2 regions of the Arthrobacter sp. Ld5 genome follow, and region 1 is predicted to be linked to the other one. Evidence: predicted binding sites of a transcription regulator. Region 1 holds the regulator's gene; the other holds the start of a gene.
The links. Region 1 encodes HrcA, which represses chaperone genes, less so after heat shock. Its sites were predicted from a motif close to TTNGCACTCGNNNNNNNCGAGTGCNAA; they were not measured.

Region 1 (7,501 bases):
GCCTTCGATCGCCCCTCATCCGATGTGTCGTACTGGTGGTCGTGTCCCGCATCCGTCGGCGGGCAGGGATACAAATGCTACGCCATCCCGCCTGTCCCGACCCTCTCTGCAACGTCCCCGCGGCATGCCTGATTCCCCATGGACGTCCGAAATGCAAGGCATTTTCTCCGGCCGTGCCTCCGTCGCCGGTGAACCGCGGGATTCATAGCGAATCGGCCACGGCTTCGTATCGATCAGGTTTCAGTCGCTTCGGGCACCGGAATTCGCCCGGGGCGTGCGGCCGCGCTGTGCCAAGCTGAACCTCGTCCTCCTCGCGCGAGCCGTCCCCCGGCCGCGCCCGGCGGACTCCACGACACCCCCATCGCCGGGACCCGACGAGAGACCGGCGCGCACCCGACGGAAGGAGGCGAGCATGCACCGCGAGGACCCCCTGAAGAAGAACCGGCTGGGACTCGGCGGCATCCTCCTGGTGTCCGGTGGCGTGCTGCTGGGGAGCGCAGCCTTCCTCTTCCCCGAACTGGGACTGCTGGCGGGCAATGCGCAGATGGCACCCCTCCCGGATCCCCGTGCGACGACGCCGACCGAGGCAGCCACCACCGAGCCGCCCGCCGATGCGTCCGGGCAGGCCCTCAGCACGGGACCGTCGGACGCCGTCGGAGCACTCGTGCCCGTCTATTGGCTCGGCGACGGGGCCGGGGACGACGACGAGCGCCTCTTCCGCGAGTACCTGCCCGCACCCGGGGACTCCGCCGGCGATCCGATCGCCGACGCCGTCCGTCTCATGACCGCGGGGCAGCCGCTCGACCCCGACTACCACTCGTCCTGGCGGCCGGCGTCGTCGGTCAGTTCGTCCATCTCGACGAAGAACGTCATCACCCTCGACATCTCCTCGGATGCGTTCCCGCCGCGCCTCGACGAGGAGCAGGGCCGCCTCGCGCTGCAGCAGCTGGTGTACACGGCCACGGCGGCGGCGTCGGACGCGGGGCTCATCGCGGGCGGGGAGGCGAGCTCCGTGGTCGTCCTGGTCGACGGCGCGGCGCACTACCGCGCCTTCGGATCGATCGATCTCGGCGGGGAGTGGACGCGGGACGCCGCGACCCTCGCGCCGCTGTGGATCATCGATCCGCAGGAGGACACGCAGGCCGACGCCGGGAGCCTCACCGTCCACGGGGTCGGTCCGGCGTCGGAGGACGAACTGACCTGGCGGATCGATCGCAGCACCGACGGCTCGGCGGCGGGGGCCACGAGCCTCTTCCGGGACGGTTCCGTGGACGTCGCTCCCCAGGACGGCGCGCCGGGAGCCTACTCGTTCCCCGTGAACCTGCCGCCGGGCCGGTACGAGATCACCGTCTCGGTGCCCGGTGCTCCCCCCGGCGGCGCGGCGCCCGGGGACTCGAAGACCGTCGTCGTCCGATAGCCGAGGGCCGGAGCGCCCGCTACCAGCGCCCGAGCAGGTGGTTCAGCAGCGCGAGGGCCGCAGGGCCCGCCGTCGAGGAGCGCAGGACGTGCGGTCCGAGGCGTGCGGTTCGGGCCCCGGCGGCACACAGCTTCGCCAGCTCCGCCTCGCTGATGCCGCCCTCCGGTCCGACGACGACGGCCGTCGACGTCGCTGCCGGGGATCCGACGGCGAGCAGCGCGGACACGTGGTCGGTCAGCGGCCGGTCGGCGTCCTCGTGGAGGACGATCACGCGGTCGACGGTCGCCGCCCACGCGGCCAGGCGCGGGGTGTCCAGCACGGCGTGGACCTCCGGCACGAACGACCGGCGGGACTGCTTCGACGCGGCCCCCACGAGGGACGCCCACTTCTGCCGGCCCTTCTCGGCCTTGTCGCCGCGCCAGCGCACGATGCTCCGCTCGGCATGCCAGGGCACGACGGCGTCGACCCCGAGCTCCGTCGCCGCCTCCACGGCCTGTTCGTCGCGTCCGCCCTTCGCGAGCGCCTGGACGAGCACCAGCCGGTGCCGTGGCGCGGGCTCCTGGCCGGCCACCTCGACGGTGAGATCGACCGTGCCGTTGCCGACCGCGGTGATGACGCCACCGATCCGGTAGCCCGCGCCGTCGGAGACGTCGAGGCGCTCACCCTCACCGAGGCGGCGGACGATGGCCGCGTGGCGCCCCTCGTCCCCCCCGAGCGCGAACACGCTGCCGGGGGTCGCTGCACGGACCGCCTCGCCCGGCCCGAAGAACAGGGGACGCGTCATGTTCAGCGGTTTCCGAGCCGCTCCCGCAGGCGGGCGAAGACGCCGGAACCGCTGCTGGCCAGCTGGCCGTCGGTGTACTCCTCGTTGCGCAGCTCGGCCAGCTTGCGCAGGAGCTCCTCCTGCTGCGGGTCCACGTTGCGCGGGGTCTCCACATTGAGGTGCACCCGCAGGTCCCCCCTGCCCTGGCTCCGCAGATGCGTGACGCCCAGGCCCCGCAGGGTCAGGATCTCCCCCGGCTGCGTACCGGGCTTGATGTCGAGCTCCTGGTCGCCGTCGTAGGTGTCGAGGTGCACGGTGGTGCCGAGCGCCGCCGCGGTCATCGGGACGCTCAGCGTCACGTGCAGATCGTCGCCGTCCCGCAGGAAGGTGGAGTCGGTGGCGACCCGGATCTCGACGTACAGGTCGCCCTGCGGCCCGCCGGCGGTCCCCGCCTCACCCTGGCCGGCCAGCTGGATGCGCGTGCCGGTGCTGACGCCCGCGGGGACCTTGATGGTCAGCGTGCGGCGGGCGCGGACCCGTCCCTCGCCGCTGCACTCGTGGCAGGGGCTGGGGATGACGGTGCCGTAGCCCTGGCACGTGCCGCAGGGGGCGCTCGTCATGACCTGGCCGAGGATCGAGCGCACGGCCCGCTGGACCTGGCCCGACCCGCCGCAGATGTCGCAGGTCCGGGGCGAGGTGCCCGGCTGGCAGCAACTGCCGTCGCAGGTGGGGCAGGTCTCCGCCGTGTCCACCTCGATCTTCTTGTTGGTGCCGAAGACCGCGTCCTTCAGGTCGATGCGCACGTTGATGAGCGCGTCCTGGCCCCGGCGCGTCCGCGAGGGCGCGCCGGACTGCTGCCCGCCGCCGCCGAAGAAGGTCTCGAAGATGTCCTGGAAGGCGAAGCCGGAGCCCGAGTAGCCCGCGCCGTACCCGCTGTCCGTCCCGTTCTCGTTGCCGGTGGTGTCGTAGACCCGCCGCTTCTGGGGGTCGGACAGGACCTCGTAGGCGTGGCTGACGCGCTTGAACTCCTCCGACGCGTCCGGGCCCGGGTTGACGTCGGGGTGGAGCTTCCGGGCGAGCTTGCGGTACGCCTTCTTGATTTCCTCCCCGGTCGCACCCTGCGCTACACCGAGAACTTCATAGTGATTACTCACTCCTGCACATCACTTCCTGTTGAACGTTCTGTCGTCTGCTCACCGGCTGTGCCGGCGGAAAGGCCATGGTCGGCCCTGGGCGGCCGTCGACAACCCAGAACCGCGGCCCGCTGCCCCGTTATTCCTCGAGGATCCTCGAGAGGTAGCGGGCGACGGCGCGTACGGCCGCCATCGTGGTCGGGTAGTCCATCCGGGTGGGCCCGAGGATCCCGAGCTTCGCCCCGGCGTCCGGCCCGTACCCTGTCGCCACCACGGAGGCCTCCGACAGGCCTCCATAGGGATTCTCGCTCCCGATCCGCACCGAGATCCCGCGGGCGTCGTACTCCATCTCCGACAGCAGCCGGAGCATGACCACCTGCTCCTCGAGCGCCTCGAGGACGGGCCCGATGCTCAGGGGGAAGTCCCCGGTCGAGCGGGCCAGGTTGGCCGTGCCGGCGAGCAGGATGCGATCGTCCCGACCGAGCCCGGCAAGCTGCTCGAGCGCCTTCACGATCGTACCCCCGTGGGCGCGCAGCCCCGGAGGGAGCCGGGAGAGGGCGACGGCGAGCTCGCCCGGCAGGGCCGTGAGCTTCACCCCCGCCACGGCGGACAGGATGCGCTGCTTGAGCTCCGAAAGCTCCGACTCCTCGATGTCCGCGGTCGTCCGCACGATGCGCTGCTGCACCACGCCGTTCGTCGCGATCAGGACCACGAGGACCTGCTGCGGCGCCAGCAGCACGCATTCGATGTGCCGCACGGACGCCCCGCCGACGCGGGGGAACTGGACGACGGCCACCTGCTGGGTGATCTGCGCGAGCAATCTCACAGTGCGGTCCATGACGTCGTCGAGATCCTCGGCGCCCTCCAGGAGGGTCTGGATCGCCTTCTTCTCCGGCGCGGACAACGGTTTCACCTCGGAGATGCGGTCCACGAACAGGCGGTAGCCCTTGTCGGTGGGGATGCGTCCCGAGCTGGTGTGGGGGGCGGTGATCAGGCCCTCCTCCTCGAGGACGGCCATGTCGTTGCGGATGGTGGCCGAGGAGACCCCGAGCCGATGGCGGTCCACCAGGGCCTTGGACCCGACCGGCTCCCGGGAGTGGACGTAGTCCTCGACGATGGCCCGGAGCACCTCCAGGCGTCGCGGTTCACTCATTCCTGTGTCACCTCCGGATCCGTTCGTCTGGTCGCGCGGCGGGTGGTCCCGGCGGTTAGCACTCGACACACCCAAGTGCCAAGTCTAGTACGTCCGCGTGGATTGTTAGCATTGGGAGCCCGGGCTGCGGCAGACCGCCGGAGCCCCCGTGGGAAGGACGAACCGGGGATGGACTACGGCTGGGGAGCCCAGGACATATCGGCTCCGAAGCGGGTGGCGCTCCCGGATGTCCCCGTCGAGAAGGACCTGGTCCTCGAAGACGTGCAGAGTGGATTCGTCGGCGCGGTGATCCGGGTGGAGAAGTCCGGCGGACTCCACGTGATGGTGCTCGAGGACCGGCGTGGCACGACCCGGACATTCCGGCTCGGCCACGGCTTCCTCCTCGACGGCCGCCCGGTGCACGTCGTCGCGCCCGCCCCGGCCGCTGCCCGTGCGGCCGGCCCTGCCGCCGCACGCACCGCCTCCGGATCCGTCCGGGTCGAGAACGCGCGGGCGAGGACGGCGCGCGCGAGCAGGATCTGGGTGGAGGGCCAGCACGACGCCGAACTCGTCGAGAAGGTGTGGGGTGACGACCTGCGCCTCGAAGGGATCGTCGTCGAGCCGCTCCACGGCGTGGACGACCTGGAAGGCGCCATCCGTGCCTTCGGTCCCGGTCCGCAGCGCAGGCTCGGCATCCTCGTGGACCATCTGCTCCCGGGCACCAAGGAGTCCCGGATCGCCCAGCAGGCGATGACCGCCCCCGGGGCCCGCGGCAACGTGCTGATCGTCGGCCACCCGTACGTGGACGTATGGCAGGCCGTGAAGCCGGCGGCGCTGGGGCTGACGGCCTGGCCCGTGGTCCCTCGCGGCCAGGACTGGAAGACCGGCATCCTGGCCGGTCTCGGCTGGCCGCACCACGATCAGGCCGCCGTGGCCAACGGCTGGAAGCGCATCCTCGGTCGTGTCGTCACCTACGCGGATCTGGAACCGTCGCTGCTGGGCCGCGTGGAGGAAGTGATCGACTTCCTCACCGCAACCCCGGACCGTCCCTGAACAGGTCGGCGCCGCCACCGCGTATTCTTGGAGCACTCCGGGGGGAAGTTCCACGACAGCCAGCAAAGGAATCGACGTTGCCCAACACTGCCGACCGACAGCACCACGGACGGGACGGGTCGCAGCCCGCGTTCGAAGGCACTCCGGCCAACGCCCTCCCCCTGACGGCGTCGGAGGACCGCCAGTTCGCCACCCTGGCGCACTTCGGCGGGATCCTCGGGTTCATCCCGTCCCTGCTGATCTTCCTCATCTTCAAGGGTCGCGGCCCCTTCACGGCCCAGGAGTCGAAGGAGGCGCTGAACTTCACGCTCCCTCCCACGATCCTCGCGCTGGCCGCGTGGCTGCTCTCGCTCCTGCCGGTCGTCGGCGGGGTGTTCGCGGTCGTGAACGCGCTCATCTGGCTGACGATCACCGTCTTCTCGGTCAAGGCCGGCGTCCAGGTCAACCGTGGCCGGCCCTACCGCTACCCCCTGAATCTCCGCCTGATCCGCTGAGCGGCCCGGAGCACGCCTGACGGACCGGTCCGGCAGATCCGATCCGGTCAGTCGGGCAGCAGTCGGCGGACCACGGCATCCGCCAGCAACCGACCCCTGAACGTGAGGACCACCCGCCCTGCGAAGGCCGCGGCGGGCTCGACCAGACCGTCGGCGATGAGCCCGGCGACGGCGCGGCGCCCCGGCGCCGTCAGGGTGTCGGTGGCCAGCCCCTCCCGCAGGCGTACCCGCAGCATCACGTCCTCGACGTAGCGGTCCTCGGCCGAGAGGACCTCGCGCCCGGCCGCCGGGGAACGGCCCGCCGCCAGGGCGTCCGCATAGGGGCGCGGATGCTTCACGTTCCACCAGCGGGTCCCGCCGACATGCGAATGGGCTCCCGGACCTGCCCCCCACCAGTCGCTGCCACGCCAGTAGGCCAGGTTGTGCCGGCACGCGTCAGCGGGGGTGCGCGCCCAGTTGCTCACCTCGTACCACTGCAGTCCGCCCGCGGTGAGCAGCTCGTCCGCGAGCTCGTACTTGTCGGCGTGGTCGTCGTCGTCGATCGGCGGCACCTGTCCGCGGCGGATGCGCGAGGCGAGCTTCGTCCCGTCCTCGATGATGAGGGCGTAGGCCGAGATGTGGTCAGGCGCGTAGGACAGCGCCGTCGTCAGGGTGGTCCGCCAGTCCTCCAGGGACTCCCCCGGAGTGCCGTAGATCAGGTCGAGGCTGACGTGCAGCCCCGCTTCCCGGGCCCACTGCACGGCCTGCGGCACCCGTTCCGGGGAGTGGGTGCGGTCCAAGACGGCGAGGACGTGGGGTACCGCGGACTGCATCCCGAAGGAGACCCGGGTGAAGCCCGCCTCCCTGAGCACGCGCAGCGATTCGGGCGTGACCGAGTCCGGGTTCGCCTCGGTGGTCACCTCCGCGTCGGGCGCCAGGGTCCACTGGTCGCGGGCGGCCCGCAGGATCGCGGCGAGGTCCTCCGCCGGGAGCAGCGTGGGCGTCCCGCCCCCGAAGAAGACCGTCGCGAGCGGTCGGGACGGCACCCCGGAGGCCTCCAGCGCCCGGGCTCCGAGCGCGAGTTCGGCGAGGACGGAGCCGGCGTAGGCGTCCTGCGACGCGCCGCCGCCGAGCTCGGTCGCCGTGTACGTGTTGAAGTCGCAGTAGCCGCACCGCACCGCGCAGAACGGGATGTGGACGTAGAGGCAGAAGGCGCGGTCGACGGCGCCCTCGGCCGCCGAGGACGGCAGGACGCCGTCCTCCGGCGCCGGGAGGCCGAGCGGCAGGGCGCTAGGCACGACGTCCCGAACGGTTGTGCGTCACTTCTTGGCTTTGTCCTTCGACTCGTCGGAGGACAGGGCCGCGATGAAGGCCTCCTGGGGCACTTCCACGCGCCCCACCATCTTCATGCGCTTCTTGCCCTCCTTCTGCTTCTCGAGCAGCTTGCGCTTGCGAGAGATGTCGCCGCCGTAGCACTTGGCGAGGACGTCCTTGCGGATCGCACGGATACTCTCCCGGGCGATGATCCGT
Region 2 (7,501 bases), on a different contig from region 1:
CCTCGACGATGGTGGTCTCGTCCTTGGTGACGACGACCTTGCGGGCCGTGCCGAGCAGGTCGAGGGTGGCGGTCTCGAGCTTGAGGCCGACCTCCTCGGCGATGACCTGGCCACCGGTGAGGATGGCGATGTCGGCGAGCTGCGCCTTGCGACGGTCACCGAAGCCCGGGGCCTTGACGGCGACGGACTTGAAGGTGCCGCGGATCTTGTTGACCACCAGGGTGGCGAGGGCTTCGCCCTCGATGTCCTCGGCGATGATGAGCAGCGGCTTGCCCGACTGCATGACCTTCTCGAGGACGGCGACGAGATCCTTCACGTTGCTGATCTTCGAGTTCACGATGAGGATGTAGGGATCCTCGAGGACCGTCTCCTGGCGCTCCGCGTCGGTGACGAAGTAGCCCGAGATGTAGCCCTTGTCGAAGCGCATGCCCTCGGTGAGCTCGAGCTCCAGCCCGAAGGTGTTGGACTCCTCGACGGTGATGACGCCTTCCTTGCCCACCTTGTCGAGGGCCTCGGCGATCAGGGCGCCGATCTCGTCGTCACCGGCCGAGATGGAGGCCGTGGCAGCGATCTGCTCCTTGGTCTCGATCTCCTTGGCGGAGGCGAGCAGCTCCTCGGTGACGGCCTGGACGGCCTTCTCGATGCCGCGCTTGAGGCTCAGGGGGTCGGCGCCGGCCGCGACGTTGCGCAGGCCTTCCTTGACCAGGGCCTGGGCGAGCACGGTGGCGGTGGTGGTTCCGTCGCCTGCGACGTCGTCGGTCTTCTTGGCGACCTCCTTGACGAGCTCGGCACCGATCTTCTCGAACGGGTCGTCGAGTTCGATCTCCTTGGCGATGGACACGCCGTCGTTGGTGATGGTGGGGGCACCCCACTTCTTCTCGAGCACGACGTTGCGGCCACGGGGGCCGAGTGTCACCTTGACGGCGTCAGCGAGGATGTTGAGGCCCCGCTCGAGGCCGCGGCGGGCCTCTTCATCAAAAGAAATGATCTTGGCCATAACGGCTTAGGTCCTTTCGGGACGGTTGCATTTCAGCATGTGAATGCTTGCCTGCGTGTGGTGCCCGCGACGGCCGGATGGTGCCGGAACGATCTCTTTCACGCTCCTGCCCCACCCCCACCACAGAGGTTTGCCTGCTTCACGCGCCACGCACACTTTTAGCAGTCTGCGCGCGCGAGTGCTAACTCCATAATTAGCACTCCCACCGTCCGAGTGCAACCCGTCCGACGGCGCTCGTCACGTCGCCCCGGCGCCGTGAGCCGGCGCCGCCCCGGGCTCGCCCGAGCCCCGCCGAACCCCGTGCGGGCGCGAGACACCGCCGCCCTGAGAGAACTTCATCAGGGGTCTTTGTTCCCTAACCCGGGCGTCGCGGCAGAGGGTGCACTCGTGGTGCGTCTCATCCCGGGTCTAGCAGCAGGCACCGTGGAGGGGCCGCCCAGAGGGGCGGCAGGGCCACGGACCCTGCCGCCCCGGCGCGCTGCAGGCCCCCGGACCGGCACGGCCCCCGCGCCCTCCTGCTACTGGAAGTCCGGACCGAGGACCACCGAGATGGCCGGCGAGATGTCGGCGCTCTCGACGAGGTTCGCGATGTCGAGGTCCGCAGCCACGGCTTCCGCGTCGGCACGCTGGTCCTCCCCGTTGTAGAAGACGACGGAGGCATCCACGGGGGCGCCCGCCCAGTTCCCGGGGAGGGCGGACGTCCAGCCGGCCGACGACAGCCGCGCTGCCGCCACCGTCGCCAGCCCCGGCGAACCCGTGCCGTTGAGGACATTGACGGTCTGGGCCCGGTCCGCGGTGTCGGAGGACGCATCGGCGGTCGCCGTCCCGCTCGGCCCGCCCGTCGGACCGGCGGACGCCGCACCCGAGGGGCCCGCCGTCGCCCGGCCGCCCTCCGTCGCGGTGGCGGGGCTCGACGGCGGCGCCAGGCCGTCGCTTCCGCCCGGGAAGCCGAGACGGGGAAGGAGGAAGAACGCGGCCAGGCCGATCAGGAGGGCCAGGATCCCGACGGCGATCTTGAGTGCGAGCCCGCTGGAGCGTGCCGGGACGAGCCGTTCGCGGTGGACCCCCTGGCGCGCGGACGATGCCGGGACGCCGTCGAATTCGTCCCGCGGGTGATCGGTCATGGGTGGAGGTGGTCCTTCGCTCGTCGGGGATGGCGGGACGTGCTAGATGTCCGCGCCGAGCCGGCGGGCGGAGCGCGCCTTCTGACGGGTGGACCGGAGGCGCCGCAGTCTCTTGACGAGCATCGGATCGTGGGCGAGGGCCGCCTCGGTGTCGATAAGCGCATTGAGCGCCTGGTAGTAGTGGGTGGCGGACATGCTGAAGAGATCACGGATGGCCTGCTCCTTTGCCCCGGAGTACTTCCACCATTCGCGTTCGAGGGCGAGCATCCGCTGCTCGCGGTCGCCCAGGGTCAGCCGGTCGTCCGTCCCGGACGTCGCGTCGTCCGAATGCCGCTGTGGCTCGGCCATTTCCCCTGTCGCCTTCCGTCAGCGGGCATAACTGTCACCCCATGGTAGTAGGGAACCACACCACTGTCATTCGGACGGCCCCCTCCGTCCGCCCGGGCGAGAATAGGGTCATGATCCCTGGCGACCCCACCCTGTTCGACCTGCCGGACACCCCTGCGGACGACGCGACCGGCGCCACCGGCTCCGGGAACGGCGTCCGGCAGGCGCAGGGGACGCCCGCCTTCCCCTTCGCCGCTCCGGCCCGGATCGGGGACCTGGTGTCCGCCGACTGGGCGGCGGCGCTCGGGCCGGTGGAGCCGGTCCTCCACCGCCTCGCGGCGTCCCTGACGGACGAACTCGACGCCGGGCGACGGGTCCTGCCGGACGCGTCCCTGATCCTCCGTGCCTTCACCACCCCGCTGGACAGCGTCCGGGTGGTCATCGTGGGGCAGGATCCCTACCCGACGATCGGCCACGCCGTCGGGCTCAGCTTCGCCGTCGATCCGCGGACCCGGCCGATTCCCCGGAGCCTCGGGAACATCTACCGCGAGCTCGCCGCCGACACGGGCGCGCAGCCGCCTGCGTCGGGTGACCTCTCCGGGTGGGCCGAGCAGGGCGTCCTCCTGCTCAACCGCGTGCTGACCGTCCGCGCCGGCGAGGCGGCGTCGCACCGTGGGTGGGGGTGGGAGGAGGTGACCGGAGCCGCCATCCGCGCGCTCGTGGCGCGCGGCGGGCCGCTCGTGGCCATCCTGTGGGGCAAGGACGCGCTCCGCCTGAAGCCGCTGCTCGGCACCACGCCCACGATCGAGTCGGCGCACCCCAGCCCGCTCTCGGCTTCCCGGGGCTTCTTCGGGTCCCGGCCCTTCACCCGCACCAACGAGCTCCTGGCCCGGCAGGGCGCCGGTCCCATCGACTGGACGCGCACGCGGTCGGAGGGCCACGCCCGGCCCGACGCCTGACGGACGCCGGCCGACGTCGGACCCGCGTGCCGTCGCGCCGCGGCGGCGAGGTGCCCGGCTACCGGCGCCGGTTCCGCTGCCGCTCGTCGGTGCTGAGCTTGCGCGTGAACGGTCGCGCCAGATTGTCACCGAGGACCACCCCCGCGGCGATCGCGAGCACCACGGTCAGGGCGTTGAAGAGGCCGAGCGCGCCGTCGGAGGCGATCTCCGATTCGGTGGTCAGCATGTACATCGAGCGGAAGATGGACAGTCCGGGGTAGAGGAACAGTACGGCGGGAACGGCGACGACGAGCTGGGGTGCGCCGAGCCGGAGCGCCACGACCCGCGAGAGCGCGCCGATCAGGATCGCCGCGAGGGCCGGCGCCAGCCGGTACCCGACGCCCGCTGCAACGGCGGCGACCATCAGGAGGTACCCGGCGACGGCGACGAGCGACGTGGGGACCACGAGCTTCACGTCGGTCTGTTCCGCGATGCAGATCATGGCCACCGCCACGAACGTCAGCGCCGCCACCACGGGCCACGGGTACAGGTTGCCGGTCGATTCGAACACGTCGAGCTCGGGGATCCCGAGGGCCGCTCCGGCGACCAGGGCGACGGCGATGCCGGACACGAGGGCTGCGAAGACGAGGATCGCCGAGAGGTACCGGCCCGCGGCCGTGACCGGGAACCCGTTGATGGCGTCCTGGGTGGCCGAGACGAGGCGGCCGGTGGGCAGGAGCAGCAGGATGCCGCCCACCACCACCAGCGCCGGGGTGATGGGCACCTGCAGCCACCAGAACAGCATCGCGATCAGGGTGACCAGCGCGGCCGACGTGGCGACGGAGAAGAACTCGGGTACGCGCCACTCCCCCAGCTTGCGGCTGACCAGGTCGACCAGGATGCAGCTGATGAAGCCCACGAGCGAACCCAGCAGGGTCCCGCCGACGAACGCCACGATCGCCGCCGAGAAGATGCCGAACGCGGCGGTCACCATCCAGCGGGGGAAGGGTTTGGGCCGGTGGGTGATCTCCTCGAGCCGCTGGGCGGCCTCGGTCCGGGAGACCCCGCCGTCGGCGATGTCGGAGACGAGCCGGTGGATGGCCGTGAGTCCCGCATAGTTGTTCGTCCACGAGCGGACCACCCGCAGCACCGTCGTAGGCGTCTGGTCCTTCGCGGAGTAGTTGATGATCACCGACTGGTTGGTGATGTCCACTTCGATGTGGTCGAGGCCGAAGGCTGCCGTGACCGCGATGATGCTCGTCTCCACCTCGAGGGCGCCCGCGCCGTACCGGAACATGGTCTCGGCGAGGTTCAGGGCGAAGTCGAGGGCCTTGCGGGCACCGGCGTCGGGGCCGGCGACCTGGATCGTGGGGTTCGCGTAGGGGCTGCCGGCGAGTCGCTCGACGATGCTCATGGCCTGGGTGGGTGGCGCCTCGCCCTGCACGAGGCGGCGGAGCACGTTGCGGGCCGCCGCGTTGGACCGGCTCGACGACGGGACGCTCCGCGGGGTCGTGGGCAGCGCATCCGTGGGCGTCGTGACGGGCTGCCGCTGGCGGCCCGCCCGCGGGCTCCTCTGTTCCGACGCCGGGCGCTTCGGCGGCGCCGCGGGCCTGGTGCCCTTCCTGCCGGCTCCTCCCGTGCCGGCCGCCAGCTTCCGCTTCTCGTCGTCGGACGGGTCGAAGGGGCGCCGGATCACCGGGAGCGCCTCCGCCACGGGGGACGGATCAGGGGGCTGGGCGCCATCCGCCGAGGTCGAACCGTCTGTCACAGCGGCCTTTCATGCGTCGATCACCGCGCCCTCTGCGGGCCCTTGCTCAGTAGAACGGCTGATGCGTGCGTCGCCAGTAGATCTGGCGCGCCACACGCTCCGCGATCGTGTTCCACACACGATATTTCCAGCCGCTGACGACGAGGTCGTAACACCCGGCGTAGTCCGTCACGGTCTTGGTGAAACTCGTCTTGAACAGTCCCAGGCCGTGGTGCGGATGGTCCTTGTCCTTCAGCCGGTCGCTCGGCGGGGTGCCGCAGAAGTCGTACTCGACGATCCCGAACTCGTCCTTGAGGTCCGTGATGGCCTGCCACTGCACGAGATGCGAGTCCCCGTACTGGGTCCTGCCCGGACGGGACCCGCCGTCCTTGTAGGTGCCCTTCGAGCCGTAGTTGACCACGAAGGCGCCGACCGAGGGCTGACCGTCCTCGTACACGAAGTAGAAGCGGCCCTGCCCGGCGTCGACGAAGTTCTGCCAGAAGCGGCTGTAGTACTCGAAGGAGCGCATCCGCGCGGCCGAGCGGTCCTCGATGTGCGCCATGAGCGAGTACATCGCCTGGAAGGTCTCCTGCGTCGGCTCCATGCGCCGGACCTCGACGCCCTCCCGGAGGGCTCTGCGGACGGCGTTGCGGCCGCGCGAGGAGAGATTGCGGAGGAGCTGGTTCTCGTCCGGCGTGGTGTCCAGGACGGCCGTGCTGTCGTTGGGCTGCAGGTTGAAGGTCTTGACGAGTCCCGCCGACCGCAGCGCCTCCCGCACCTCCTGGCCGTCCACGAGATCCGGTTCCACCTTGATCGCGAAGACGTTGTGCCCCTCCCTGCGGGCGAGGTCGGCGACGGCGCGTGCCGCGGCGGGCACGTGGGCCGCCTCGGTGACCGACGGGCCCTTGATCAGGTACCAGAGGGCGCCGATGACGGGAACCTTCTTCTCCAGGACGAGGGCGTGGGTGGTGTACCCGGGGCCGTCGAGGACCACGAAACGCGGCCGCCACCCGTGGTGGGACTTCACCTCCGCGAACGCGAGGGAGGAGAGCATGTTGCCCCCGCCGGGGTTCGCGGTCACGAGCGAATCCCAATCCCGCTGCTCCGTCCCGGTGGCGAAGCGAGCGCTGAAGTCGACCAAGATTCCTCATTCACTGGTGGTGGCTACCGAAGGACGCGCACAAGTCTAGCGGCTGCGCACTACCCCTCCACGTCGTATGACGCATTGGTTGCCTCAGGAACCGGGTTTCCTGTACTCGGCCCGTCCGGGTGGTTAGCATCGGCGCTATGGACTTCAGATACCTCGGCAACAGCGGCTTCAAGATCTCGGAAATCACGTACGGCAACTGGCTCACCCACGGATCGCAGGTGGAGAACGACGTCGCCACCCAGTGCGTGCGTGCGGCGCTCGACGTCGGCATCACCACGTTCGACACCGCGGACGTGTACGCGAACACCGCCGCGGAGACGGTCCTCGGCGAAGCCCTCAAGGGCGAGCGGCGCCAGTCGCTCGAGATCTTCACGAAGGTGTGGGGGCCCACCGGGCCCAAGGGCCACAACGACGTCGGGCTGTCCCGCAAGCACATCATGGAGTCGATCGACGGATCGCTGCAGCGCCTGCAGACCGACTACGTGGACCTCTACCAGGCGCACCGGTACGACCACGAAACACCCCTCGAGGAGACGATGCAGGCGTTCGCCGACATCGTGCGCCAGGGCAAGGCCCTGTACATCGGGGTCAGCGAGTGGACGGCCCAGCAGATCCGCGACGGCCATGCCCTCGCCAGGGATCTCGGCTTCCAGCTCATCTCCAACCAGCCCCAGTACTCGATGCTGTGGCGTGTCATCGAGGGCGACGTCGTCCCGACGTCCGAGGAGCTCGGGCTGTCGCAGATCGTCTGGTCGCCCGTCGCGCAGGGCGTGCTGACCGGCAAGTACAGGCCGGGCGCCCAGCCGGAGCAGGGCACGCGCGCCTCGGACGACAAGGGCGGCGCCGACATGATCAAGCGCTGGATGAGCGACGAGGTACTCACGGGCGTCCAGAGGCTCGCACCGATCGCCGACGGCGTCGGCCTCACGATGGCCCAGCTGGCCATCGCGTGGGTGCTGCAGAACAAGAACGTCGCCTCGGCGATCATCGGCGCCTCCCGCCCGGAGCAGGTGGAGTCGAACGCGGTCGCCGCGGGCGTGACGCTCGAGGACGACGTCCTGAAGGCCATCGACGACGCGATCGGCGACCTCGCCGAGACGGACGTCGCGAAGACCGTCTCCCCCGAGACGCGGCCGGTCTGATGGCGTCCGCGAGCGGTCCCCTGAACGTCGCCGTCACGGGCTCCAACGGGAAGCTGGGGCGCAGTGTCGTCCGCGG

Region 2: a site for HrcA is predicted at 1,156-1,182, ahead of groL (chaperonin GroEL). Genes of this name have one in related genera too.

Annotation. Positions count from the first base shown of each region.
Region 1 covers NZ_JBPKBO010000018.1:29,892-37,392, reverse strand. The annotation lists gene ACSGDB_RS08850 (GerMN domain-containing protein) at 413-1,417, shown strand; gene ACSGDB_RS08845 (16S rRNA (uracil(1498)-N(3))-methyltransferase) at 1,437-2,201, opposite strand; gene dnaJ (molecular chaperone DnaJ) at 2,204-3,334, opposite strand; gene hrcA (heat-inducible transcriptional repressor HrcA) at 3,453-4,466, opposite strand; gene ACSGDB_RS08830 (DUF3097 family protein) at 4,635-5,498, shown strand; gene ACSGDB_RS08825 (DUF4870 domain-containing protein) at 5,576-5,992, shown strand; gene hemW (radical SAM family heme chaperone HemW) at 6,040-7,269, opposite strand; gene lepA (translation elongation factor 4) at 7,291-7,501, opposite strand, start outside.
Region 2 covers NZ_JBPKBO010000003.1:230,523-238,023, forward strand. The annotation lists gene groL (chaperonin GroEL) at 1-997, opposite strand, end outside; gene ACSGDB_RS02365 (LytR C-terminal domain-containing protein) at 1,516-2,121, opposite strand; gene ACSGDB_RS02370 (DUF3263 domain-containing protein) at 2,164-2,469, opposite strand; gene ACSGDB_RS02375 (uracil-DNA glycosylase) at 2,580-3,407, shown strand; gene ACSGDB_RS02380 (threonine/serine exporter family protein) at 3,466-5,154, opposite strand; gene ACSGDB_RS02385 (lipid II:glycine glycyltransferase FemX) at 5,201-6,274, opposite strand; gene ACSGDB_RS02390 (aldo/keto reductase family protein) at 6,421-7,425, shown strand; gene ACSGDB_RS02395 (NAD-dependent epimerase/dehydratase family protein) at 7,446-7,501, shown strand, end outside.